DNA from 2 places in the Exiguobacterium sp. s91 genome. Region 1 is predicted to be linked to the other one. Evidence: riboswitches for the same ligand, from Rfam matches in the RefSeq annotation. Region 1 holds a riboswitch; the other holds the start of a gene.
What was found. Region 1 has a riboswitch for FMN ahead of ribD (bifunctional diaminohydroxyphosphoribosylaminopyrimidine deaminase/5-amino-6-(5-phosphoribosylamino)uracil reductase RibD). Riboswitches for the same ligand answer to the same signal wherever they lie in the genome.
Positions count from the first base shown of each region.

Region 2: linked by a shared signal. The riboswitch ahead of KNQ06_RS02395 (ECF transporter S component) and the one ahead of ribD (bifunctional diaminohydroxyphosphoribosylaminopyrimidine deaminase/5-amino-6-(5-phosphoribosylamino)uracil reductase RibD) in region 1 are both predicted to bind FMN.

Region 1 covers NZ_JACSMZ010000001.1:71,652-77,512, forward strand. Annotated here, with positions in the region: gene KNQ06_RS00410 (methionine ABC transporter ATP-binding protein) at 1-623, shown strand, start outside; gene KNQ06_RS00415 (methionine ABC transporter permease) at 613-1,263, shown strand; gene KNQ06_RS00420 (MetQ/NlpA family ABC transporter substrate-binding protein) at 1,283-2,101, shown strand; gene KNQ06_RS00425 (M20 family metallopeptidase) at 2,124-3,329, shown strand; FMN riboswitch at 3,513-3,657, shown strand; gene ribD (bifunctional diaminohydroxyphosphoribosylaminopyrimidine deaminase/5-amino-6-(5-phosphoribosylamino)uracil reductase RibD) at 3,818-4,858, shown strand; gene ribE (riboflavin synthase) at 4,843-5,469, shown strand; gene ribA (GTP cyclohydrolase II) at 5,469-5,861, shown strand, end outside.
Region 2 covers NZ_JACSMZ010000001.1:474,743-480,603, reverse strand. Annotated here, with positions in the region: gene KNQ06_RS02420 (NAD(P)/FAD-dependent oxidoreductase) at 1-162, shown strand, start outside; gene KNQ06_RS02415 (GNAT family N-acetyltransferase) at 423-914, opposite strand; gene KNQ06_RS02410 (GNAT family N-acetyltransferase) at 911-1,414, opposite strand; gene KNQ06_RS02405 (NAD-dependent epimerase/dehydratase family protein) at 1,411-2,277, opposite strand; gene KNQ06_RS02400 (HesB/IscA family protein) at 2,397-2,747, opposite strand; FMN riboswitch at 2,859-3,001, shown strand; gene KNQ06_RS02395 (ECF transporter S component) at 3,157-3,723, shown strand; gene KNQ06_RS02390 (YuzB family protein) at 3,800-4,033, opposite strand; gene KNQ06_RS02385 (NAD(P)/FAD-dependent oxidoreductase) at 4,126-5,178, shown strand; gene KNQ06_RS02380 (DUF1462 family protein) at 5,219-5,515, opposite strand; gene KNQ06_RS02375 (NifU family protein) at 5,625-5,852, shown strand.

The DNA of each region.
Region 1 (5,861 bases):
ATTATCCGGATCAATTGTCGGGTGGGCAGAAACAGCGCGTTGGTATCGCCCGGGCACTCGCGACGCAACCTTCCGTCCTCTTATGTGACGAAGCGACGTCAGCACTCGATCCCCAAACGACACATCATATTCTCCAGTTATTAAAACGTATCAATGCGGAGTACGGGATCACGATTCTCTTGATCACCCACGAGATGGGCGTCATTCGGGAGATTTGCGACCGCGTCGCTGTCATTGAAGCTGGGAAACTGATCGAGTCAGGAACGGTCTTTGATGTCTTTTCAAACCCGCAGACCGAGACAGCACAGAACTTCGTCCGCTCCGTCATGCACGACGAGATTCCAGCATCGATTCGCCAGTTGATCGAGTCCCGGAATGCGAATCCGATCTATAAGATTCATTTCCTCGGACATCACACCGGGCAGCCGCTCTTATCGCAAGTTGCGAAACGCTTTGACGTCGATGTCAACATCTTGCACGGTAGCATCACGGAGTTGCAGGATACGCCGTTCGGCACCTTACTCGTCGAGTTGATTGGTGAGCAGGCTGAAGTGAAACGAGCGTTACACTACATCGATCAGGCACAGGTGACGGTCGAGGAGGTACTTGCTCATGCTAGTTAATTACAGTGATATCTGGACAGCATTTTTGCAGACGATGACGATGGTATCCGTTTCGCTCTTATTCTCGACCTTGATCGGCTTACCACTCGGGATCCTGCTTGTCGTCACGCGAAAAGGAGCATTGCTTGAAAATGTCCCGCTGTTCACGTTCTTCAACAGTATCGTCAATATTTTCCGCTCGATTCCGTTCATCATCTTACTCGTCGCGATCATCCCGTTGACGCGCTTGATCGTTCAGACATCGATCGGAACAGAAGCCGCCATCGTCCCGCTCGTCTTTTACGCTGCACCGTACATGGCGCGTCTGATCGAGAGTTCTTTACTCGAAGTCGATAAAGGCGTTCTTGAAGCAGCAGAAGCGATGGGCGCGACACCGTTTCAAACGATTTTCCGCTTCCTCCTACCGGAAGCACTCGGTTCACTCATCCTGAACTTAACGATCGCGACGGTTGGCTTGATCGGGGCGTCAGCGATGGCAGGTGCGATTGGAGGCGGTGGTCTCGGCGACTTAGCGATCACTTATGGCTATCAACGATTCGACACGAAAGTCATGATCATCACGGTCGGGATTCTCGTCATCTTAGTCCAAGGCTTACAGACGACAGGCAACATCGTCGCACGAAAAATTAGAAGACATTAATCAAGGGAGCGATTCAGCCATGAAAAAAGCAGTAGCGATTGGAGCAACACTCACGACGATTTTATTTGCCGGATGCGCAGCATCAGGAGAAGACGAAAAGACGATCAAGCTCGGTGTCAGCGGTTCCGACACACAAGTTTGGGATTATGTCGCGAAAAAAGCAGAGAAGGAAGGCATCAAAATCGAGCTCGTCAAGTTCTCCGATTATGTCCAGCCGAACATGGCACTGGCTGAGGGTGAGATCGACGCCAATGCTTTCCAGACGATTTCCTACTTCAACGCTTTCAAGAAAGAACATAACTTGAAGCTATCGCCGATTGCGACGACTGTCATCGCACCGATGGGGATCTACTCAGATAAATACAAGGATGTCAAAGACATTCCAAATGGCGGAAAAATCGCTGTTCCGAACGAAGCGACGAACATGGGACGTGCCCTCTTGTTACTGCAAGAAGCAGGTCTGATCAAGCTACCGGACGACTTCGATGGCAACGGTTCGGTCGATAAGATCGTCGAGAATCCGAAAAAGCTGAAAATCGTTCCGATCGTCGCCGGGCAAACGCCACGCGTCTTACCGGACGTCGCGGCATCAATCATCAACAATGGCATTGCCGTTGACGCTGGCTTCAACCCGATCAAGGACTCGATCGTCCATGAGAACGAGACAGCAAAACCATACATCAACATCATCGCGACACGGACGGAAGACAAGAACAAAAAAGAACTGAAAAAAATCGCATCGCTGTATCAACAAAAAGATGTCGCGGCCTTCATCAAAAAAGAATATAAAGGCAGTACGATCCCGACGTTCGTTCCATTGAGCGATATCGGCGAATAATTTCAAAAGGAGAGTGGACAGTATGACGACACCAGTACGCACGACATGGGTAGAGACGATTGAACAGGACATCGAACAAAAACGGGAATCGTATCTTGAGACAAGTCATCGGATTCATGCAACGCCGGAAATCGGGAACGAGGAATTCTTTGCTTCGCGGCTCCATGCGGAGCGTCTAACAGCGGAAGGTTTTACAGTAGAACTCGGCGTCGCGGGGCACGATACCGCGTTCTTCGCGAAGAAATCGAGCGACCGACCAGGCGCAACGATTGCCTTTCTTGCTGAATACGATGCGTTGCCGGGTATTGGTCACGCGTGCGGTCATAATATCATCGGCACGACGAGCGTCGCAGCGGCAATCGCGCTCAGTAAAGTGCTCGATGAAGTCGGCGGGAGTGTCGTTGTCCTTGGAACACCAGCCGAGGAAGGTGGACCGAACGGTAGTGCGAAAGGCAGTTTCGTCAAACATCAGTTGCTGGAAGGGATCGATGCAGCCTTGATGGTCCATCCGTCGGGACAAACACGGATCACGGGTTCTTCCCTTGCGGTCGATCCGCTCGACTTTGCCTTTACGGGTCGTCCGGCACACGCAGCGGCGTCACCGGAGGAAGGCATCAACGCCCTTGACGCTGTCATTCAACTCTTCAATGGAATCAATGCGTTACGTCAGCAATTACCGGACGATGTCCGGATTCACGGAATCATCACGCATGGAGGTGATGCGCCGAACATCATCCCGGAATACGCAAAAGCACGTTTCTTCATCCGGGCGACGACACGGGAACGATTGAATGCCGTCACGGAAAAAATCAAAGCCGTCGCCCAAGGCGCGGCACTCGCGACTGGGGCGACACTTGACGTCATCGCCTTCCAAAATGAAGTCGATAACCTCGTCTTCAACCGGACGTTCGACCGTCTGTTCCAAGAAGAAGCAGAATCGCTTGGTGAAAAGGTCCACTTAGACGAACGACCGGGTCTTGGCTCGACGGATGCCGGTAACATCAGTCAAGTCATTCCGACGATCCATCCGTATATCAAGATAGGTCCGGACGATCTCGTCGCGCATACGGAAGCATTCAAAGAAGCGGCTCGTTCAGAAGCTGGAGATGAAGCCTTGATCACGGGTGCGAAAATCCTCGCTCGGACAGCGCTTCGCGTCCTCGCTGATGAACGGACGCGCGGGGCGATCGCTCAAGAATTCCACGATCGGAAGAACGGATATTTATGAGCGGAAAACAACGACTGGATGCACTGCTATCAGGTGCTCCGGTCGTTTTTGAGATGCGGTCGATCACGAATTGGTGATGGGTGACAGAATTGGAGCGAAATCAAAAAAGAGACAAGACAGAAGCATTTGCGCTTTGTTTTCTTGAAAAAGATATGCTAGGCTAAAATTGTATAACTCAATAATCCAGTTCTTCGGGGTAGGGTGAAAATCCCAACCGGCGGTGATGCGATCGATTGATCGACGAGCCCGCGACCTGTGATGTACGCATCATGGCTGACTTGGTGAGATTCCAGGGCCGACGGTAAAGTCCGGATGGGAGAAGAACGAAACGACACGATTCAAGCCGTTTTCTGAAAAAATGTTTTCAGGAGATGGTCTCTTTCTGCATGAAAAAAATGCAGGGAGCGAACCGTGTATTTCGTGAACCCTTCTATACAGACGCCCCTTTTTCAAGGGGCGTCTTTTTTCATTTGAAAGGAGTGAACGCGATGTCACAGATGATGAGTTATGCCATGCAATTAGCACAAATGTTACACGGACAAACAAGTCCGAATCCAAGTGTCGGCTGTGTCATCGTCAAACAAGGACGCATCATCGGCTTTGGTGCGCACCGGTTTGCCGGTGGTCCGCACGCAGAAGTCGAAGCCTTACGGATGGCAGGGGAAGCCGCCCGTGGTGCCGATCTTTACGTGACGCTCGAGCCATGCAACCATCACGGCAAGACGCCACCATGCACGGAAGCGATTCTACAAGCAGGAATCAAACGAGTCTTCGTCGCAACGGAAGACAAACATGCGATCGTCGCTGGTTCCGGAATCAAACGACTACAGGACGCGGGAATCGAAGTCGAGGTTGGCTTGTTACGACATGAGGCAGAAGCCCTCTACACGGCATTCTGGAAGACGATCGAACGAAAACGTCCGACCGTGACCGTCAAAATCGCTCAGACGATGAACGGGATCGCGGCGACAGGTGAACAGCGCTGGATCACGTCAGAAGAAGCACGCGCGAACGGTCGTGCTCTGCGAGGTCGCCATGATGCGATCCTCGTCGGCAGTGAGACGGTCCTCGTCGATGATCCGGCACTAACGTTACGCGCGTCGTCAGGCATCGAGCCGATTCGGGTAATCGTCGATCGTCGTGGTCGGGTCCCGGAGACGGCCCAAGTTTTCCGTGATGGTAAAAATCCAACCTACTGGCTGACGAGTGTTCCTCGGATTAGTCACGATCAGGTGACGGTTCTCGTTGGTGAGTATGAGACGCCGGAAGCGATTTTGAAACGCTTATACGAACAAGACATCCGCAGTGTTTTGATCGAAGGTGGACCGACGATTCAAGCCGCTTTCCTTGAGGCAGATCTCGTTGACCGAATCGAAGTCTACCAAGCCCCATCGATTTTTGAAGGCGATGCGTGGAATAGTCAACACGATATCGAAGATCGTTTTCAAATCGACCAGGTTGAGACGGTTGGACCGGATCTCCATCTGACGTACATCCGAAAGGAGGAGACGACATGTTCACCGGATTGATTGAAGAAGTCGGAACCTTAAAACGAAAGATCCCGCGACCGAACGGGTTAGCGCTTGAAATTGAGGCGCACCAGGTACTCGAAGGAACGAAGATCGGGGATAGCATCGCCGTCGACGGGATTTGTTTGACGGTCACGTCGATGAGTCCGACCGGTTTCACAGCAGATGCCGTCCATGACACGATCCGTTCGACGGCACTCGGCACGTACCGCGTCGGAAGCCCATTGCAACTCGAACGGGCGATGCCGGCAGACGGTCGTTTCGGCGGTCATTTCGTCAGTGGACATATCGACGGAACAGCGCGGCTGATCAGTCGGCGACCGGATGGAGAAGCGATGGTTTATACGTTTGATGTCGGATCGTGGCAAAAGTATTGTATTCCGAAAGGCTCGATCGCGATCAACGGCACGAGCCTGACGTTGCAACGCGTCACGCCGGAAACGATCTCGATTTCATTGATTCCGCACTCACGTCAAGTGACGACGTTTGATCGATTGGCAAGCGGCGCAGTCGTCAATATCGAGTGTGACATGATGGCGAAACATCTCTATCATTTCACGCAGCATGAGAAGCAGACGGACTGGGCAGCATTCTTAGGAGGCGACATGTAATGAACGGATTCGACTTGATTGAAGACGCGATAGAAGATTTGAAGAACGGACGACCAATCATCGTCTGCGATGACGAGGATCGTGAGAATGAGGGCGATCTCGTCATGCTCGCGGAACACGCGACACCGGAAAACATCAATTTCATGATCACATACGGAAAAGGACTCGTCTGTGTACCAGTCAGCCCGCGGATCGCAAAGCGACTCGAACTTGCTCCGATGACAGCGAATAATACAGATCCGCATGGAACGGCATTCACGCTCAGCATCGATCATGAAGAGGCAAAGACCGGCATCAGTGCTGAGGAACGGTCGCTAACGATTCAGCGGATGCTGACGGATGGACCGGAACGTTTCAAACGACCGGGTCACATCTTTCCGTTGATCGCCAAA
Region 2 (5,861 bases), 400 kb from region 1:
TGTGGTGATATCGCGACTTATGAAGGACGCGTCAAACTGATCGCAACGGGCTTCGGTGAAGCACCAATCGCCGTTAACCAAGCGAAACTTCTCGTTGATCCATCTGCTCGTCATCCGCAACACTCGACGAGTCTGTTCGAAAAAGTAACGAATCATTCTTGATTAGTCACTTTACAGTCCATCTTTACGGACCGATCCAATATTCTCGCTTTCCTCAGGCGGGAGATAAGCCGCGGTATCCCGCACTCCGTGCGGCTTTCCGGGTCTTATCTATCCCTGACGGAAGCACATAACATGCTTCCTTTTCCTGTAGGAGTCGAGAATATATGGTTTCGCCCGTATCATGAATAATAAAGAACCTTCCAGATCAGCTTCTGGAAGGTTCTTTATTTGTTCGTAGCTCTCGCAATGTATTCATCAGTCTATCTCGTTCTTAGTTGGATAGGCATCCGATAAACCCGTTGCACGAATTCCACTCCACCACGCTCAATCATCGATTCTTTGAAGACCTGACCACCGAATCGTTCGTAAAACTGGCACGCAGGATTATCCCGCAAGACAGAAACCTGCATCGTCTCATATTCCGCTAAGTCCTCAGCGATGCGTTGAAACAACGCTTTCCCGAGTCCCTGCCCTTGAGACGCTTGCAAGACATAAATAGCATAAAGCTCCCCTTCACGCGCATCACTTCGATTCGGTCCGCCTTGCGCGAAGCCAACGACTTCTTCTCCTGAAACGGCAACATACACGCGCTGATCGACTAACGTCTGCTCCCATTGTTTCGTCCGTTTTTCGTACGATAACTGCGCTAAATAAGTGTCCGGGATGATACCTTGATACGTCTCCCGCCAAGCGTCGATATGAACGCGAGCGATGGCTGACGCATCTTCAAGATGTGCTTCACGGATTCTCATAACAAGATGATAAAGCGACGTGTCTCGCGTCCATTACGAACAGTCGGCTCGATTTCTTGTCCGCCGTTCGCCAAGATGACACGACATGATGCTAGATTATCAACGCCACACGTCAACAGTACTTGATCCAGTCCACGCTGGCGTGCTTCTTCAAGCGCAAGTCGAAGACCACTCGTCGCATATCCTTTCTGACGCTCGGATGGTCGGATTCCGTATCCGATATGTCCGCCGTACAACTTCAAGTTCTCCGTCAAGTCATGCCGGAAGTTCAACGCTCCGACGATTCGTTGCCCGTCGACCATCCAGTACGTCGTATGGGTGACGAGACCCGGTCTGACCGTCGTCTCCATTTCCTTAAGTTCCGCGAAATAAGCGCCAAGTGGTTCATATGTGTCTCCGACTGCTTCCGGCACGATCGTTTCGCCCGATTCTCGCCAGTCTTCTAAAAAAGCGCGGTACTCCATTTCCCATTCAAGAGTCGGTTTCATCAACTGCATCATTGGTGATTGCGCACCTCCTCTTCAATCAAACGATCGAGCCAGTCATCGATATGTTGAAACAGATAGCCTGCTTGTTTTGCAGCTGTCGTATCCATATAGAAATCACGTTCCGTTGCAAGCGGCGATTCATCTTCTCCTTTTGCAACGAGTTGACTCGTCGTTCCCGCAACGTGGTCGATCTTATCCATCAGATCTTGAATCGATAAGACACCGTCACTCGCAGCGTTGATTGGTCCCGTCATTTCCGAACGACCACACCACTCAAGAAAGGCAGCGGCTTCGTAACTTGAGATGTAGCCCATCTTGGCATAGCTGTTTTCAGCGACGATTGGACGACCGTCAAGCGCCCGTTTGATATGAAAGACGAGTCGCTCCGTATAATCATCTGGTCCGAGGACGACCGGGAAACGGACGGCAACGACTGGGAACGTCGCCCGTTGGAAGAAATAACTCTCCGCTTGGCGTTTCCCTTCGCCATATCCATGTTCCTTCTCGAGGTCATATTTCCCGGGAAACGGATTATAGGCACGCTCCGTGATGTTCGCACCACCGCCTTCATAGACAGACATCGTCGACGTCAACACATAGCGTCCGACTTTCCCTTCAAACGCATCGATCGCAAGCTTGGCTTGATACGGCGTGAAGCAAATGTTGTCATAAATGACATCCCAGTGCTGTTGGCTTAAGTCCTTCATCGTACTACTTGACGTCCGGTCCCCTTTGAAAAATGTCAAGCCCTTCGCGACTGGTGGTGTATGCTCGCCGCGTGTGACGATCGTCACATCATCCCCCGAATCGGCTAAACGAATCGCTAACCGTCGTCCGAAATAACGCGTTCCCCCGAAGATCAATACTTTTCTCATCCTGAAGCCCTCCCTGTTCGTAGTAGCATTCACTCTCTTAAATATTTCGAGTCAATGGAACAGGTCTCCTGTATATGAGCAATAAAAAAAATCGTGGACGATGTCCACGATTGGATTCATTAACAGCCACCCGGTGTCCCAGCGTTCGTTGCTGTTCGAAACGATGTCCCGCAACCGCATGTTGCGATGGCATTCGGATTCGTGATTGTGAATCCACCGCCGAGCATCGACTGTTTATAATCGATTTCCAGTCCTTTGACGACCGGGTAATCTTTTTCGTCCACGATGACGGTCACGCCGTGCTGTTCGAAAACGAGATCCGTTTCTTTCTGTTGGTCGAATCCCATTCCGTACGACAGACCACTACATCCACCACCTTGGACGAGCATCCGAAGATTCCGTTCATCTGCTGGTGCCTGCGCCATCATGTCCTGGACTTGTAGCGCTGCTGCCTCCGTTAAATGGATCATGTCATCACCTTCCTTTTCTTTAGTATACGCAACTTCTGAGCGAATCGAAACCTAGTTGCTTGAAACTATCTTGAATTCGTTGTATAAATGGTATGTACAACAAAATAATCGTTCCATCTTCAGGGCAGGGTGAAATTCCCGACCGGCGGTAAACAACTCTTCTTAAGTTGAAGCCCGCGAGCGAATAGGGCGCTATTTGCTGATTCTGTGTAATTCAGGAGCCGACAGTACAGTCTGGATGGGAGAAGATGGCGGCATGAGTTTGAATTTGATCGATTTTTGCAATAATCGATTAGGTTTATTTAATGCGGACTTCTCCCCTGTTGATCTCATCAATAGGGGTTTCTTTATGGACGCAGTCATGCCAATACTTCATCGAGAGGAACGAGCAAAAGGAGACAATACTCGTATGAAACGCACACAAAAAATGGTCACTCTGTCAATGTTAGGTTCAATCTCATTTGTTCTTATGCTTATCAATTTTCCACTACCGTTCTTACCGAACTATCTGAAGATTGACTTCAGTGATGTTCCTGCTCTCGTCGCAGCGATCATGTTCTCACCGGTCGCAGGTGTCATCGTCGAAGCACTGAAGAACGTGCTATACTACATCTTCCGCGGAAGTGGTGTTCCGGTCGGAGAATTCGCGAACTTCGCTGCTGGCGTCGCATTCGTGCTTCCTGTTAGCTGGTTCTACCATAAAAAGAAATCAACACAAGGTCTCGCAACTGGTCTCGTCGCTGGTACGATCACGATGGCACTCGGTCTTGCGATTCTCAACTATATCTTGATCCTTCCAGCGTATGCATGGTTCCTCGGTATGGACTACATGGCGGATCCAGCTGTCAAATGGACAGCGATCACAGCTGGTATCTTACCGTTTAACGTCATCAAGGCGTTGTTCATCTCGGCACTCTTCATTCCGTTGTTCTTGAAACTACGACCATGGATGATGCGCCGTCAACAATCTGCCTGATCCGAAAAGCTGCGCCCGCTGACGGACACGAATCCCCTCGTTCAGACGAACGAGGGGATTTTTTGGCTGTCCGTGCTCACAGCTCATTCTCTTCGATTTTTAGGTAAATTTTTTCAAGCAACTCTTCCGGCGTCTCGCCTACGACCGTCTCACCATCAACGAGACAAAAATGATCAAGCGAACAAATACCGCAATAGCCGAGGCAACCGTATTCGACGACGTCGACGTTCGGGTCACGTTCGAGTTGCTCCATGACGACCTGTGTACCAGCCGCTAAGTTACTGATACAAAATTCAATAATCGGATTCACTTTTTTTCCTCCTTCAAGCAGGAAACGACCTGCCTCATGTCGTATTATACAAGGTCAGACTGATTTAGGGGAACTAAGGGGGATTTTACGTTATGAAGCAATTGGTCGTACTCGGCGGAGGATATGGTGGAATGCGGATTTGTGAGCGATTCAAGGACGAGGAAGTTGCCGTCACGCTCGTCGACCGTCTACCGTACCACGCACTCAAAACGGAATATTACGCACTCGCAGCAGGTACATTATCAGATCGGGATGTCCGGATTGAATTTCCGGAGGGGAAACATCTTACTTATAAATATGGACATGTCATTAAAATCTCACCAGAGACGAATACGGTCCACCTGCAAGACGGATCAGAATTATTCTATGATGACTTGATCATCGCCCTCGGTTGCGAGGATAAATACCACAACATTCCGGGTGCTCAAGAGTTTACATACAGCATCCAGACACTTGAAGAATCGCGCAAGACACAGCAAGCGATCTGTGGTCTGTCACCGGGGTCCGTCGTCTCGATCGTCGGTGCTGGTCTATCTGGTGTCGAACTTGCCAGTGAACTGCATGAGAGCAGGAAGGATTTAACGATTCGTCTGTTCGACCGCGGTCCATCCGTCTTGTCATTCTTATCCGACAAAGTCTCGTCTTACGTCCAGGAATGGTTCGAGGAGCATGACGTGGAAGTCATCAACAATTCGAACGTCACGCTCGTCACGGCGGACGACGTGCGAAACGGCGACGATACGTACCCGTCGGACTTAACGATTTGGACGGCAGGTACGCAGCCGGTCAAGGTCGTTCGTGATCTCGGCTTTGCTGCAGACAGTGGTGGTCGGATCAAATTGACGGAACATCATCACGTACCGGAATACGATAACGTCTTCGTCATCGGCGATTGTGCCAGCTTGCCTTATGCGCCAAGCGGTCAACTCGCAGAACATCAGGCAGAACAAGTCGTCGACGTCTTGCAAGCGAAATGGCAAGGGAAGAAATTGCCGAAACTGCCAGAAATCAAACTGCGCGGGATGCTCGGATCGCTCGGAAAATCAGACGGTTTCGGGATCGTCATGGGCAAGCAAGCTCTGACGGGGAAAGTCCCACGTCTCTTGAAGTCCGGTGTCTTATGGAAACACAAAAAGATTAAATGAGCAAAAGAGGTGTCCCGATCTTGGGATACCTCTTTTTCATTCATCCCGTCTGACTTAACTTTGCATCAATCGCCGCCGTGATCGTCTTCAGCTTGACGTACCCCTCGTCAATCATCTCATCATCAAGCACGATCAATGGATAAAAATAGACATCCTCTTTTAAGGCTTCCGTCCATTGATCCGCTGTCGCTGTCTCGAAATCGACATAGCGTAGCGTCATTTCTTGCTCATATTTTCGCCCGAGGACGGCTTGTAGCCAACTGAACGTCTCTTCCGAGCTGGGTGCCCCGACACAACTCGGACAAGTGACCGCTGTCCCGTAAACCGTGATTTCCATCTTGAAGTCCCCCTTTTCAATTTTCTCCTCTTTAGTATACAAGTTTTCCAGATTGAGAACATTTTTCAACCCTGTTACAATGAAACTATACGAAAGGATGTGTTTACGCATGGAAATGTTTGATCAAGTGAATGAAGTTCTTGAAAAATTGCGTCCGTTCCTTCTTCGTGATGGAGGAGACGTTGAACTCGTAGATGTAGAAGACGGAATCGTAAAACTCCGTTTGATGGGAGCTTGTGGTAGCTGCCCAAGTTCAACGATCACATTGAAGGCCGGTATCGAACGTGCCCTTCTTGAAGAAGTCGCTGGCGTCGTTGAAGTCGAACAAGTCTTCTAATACATGAAA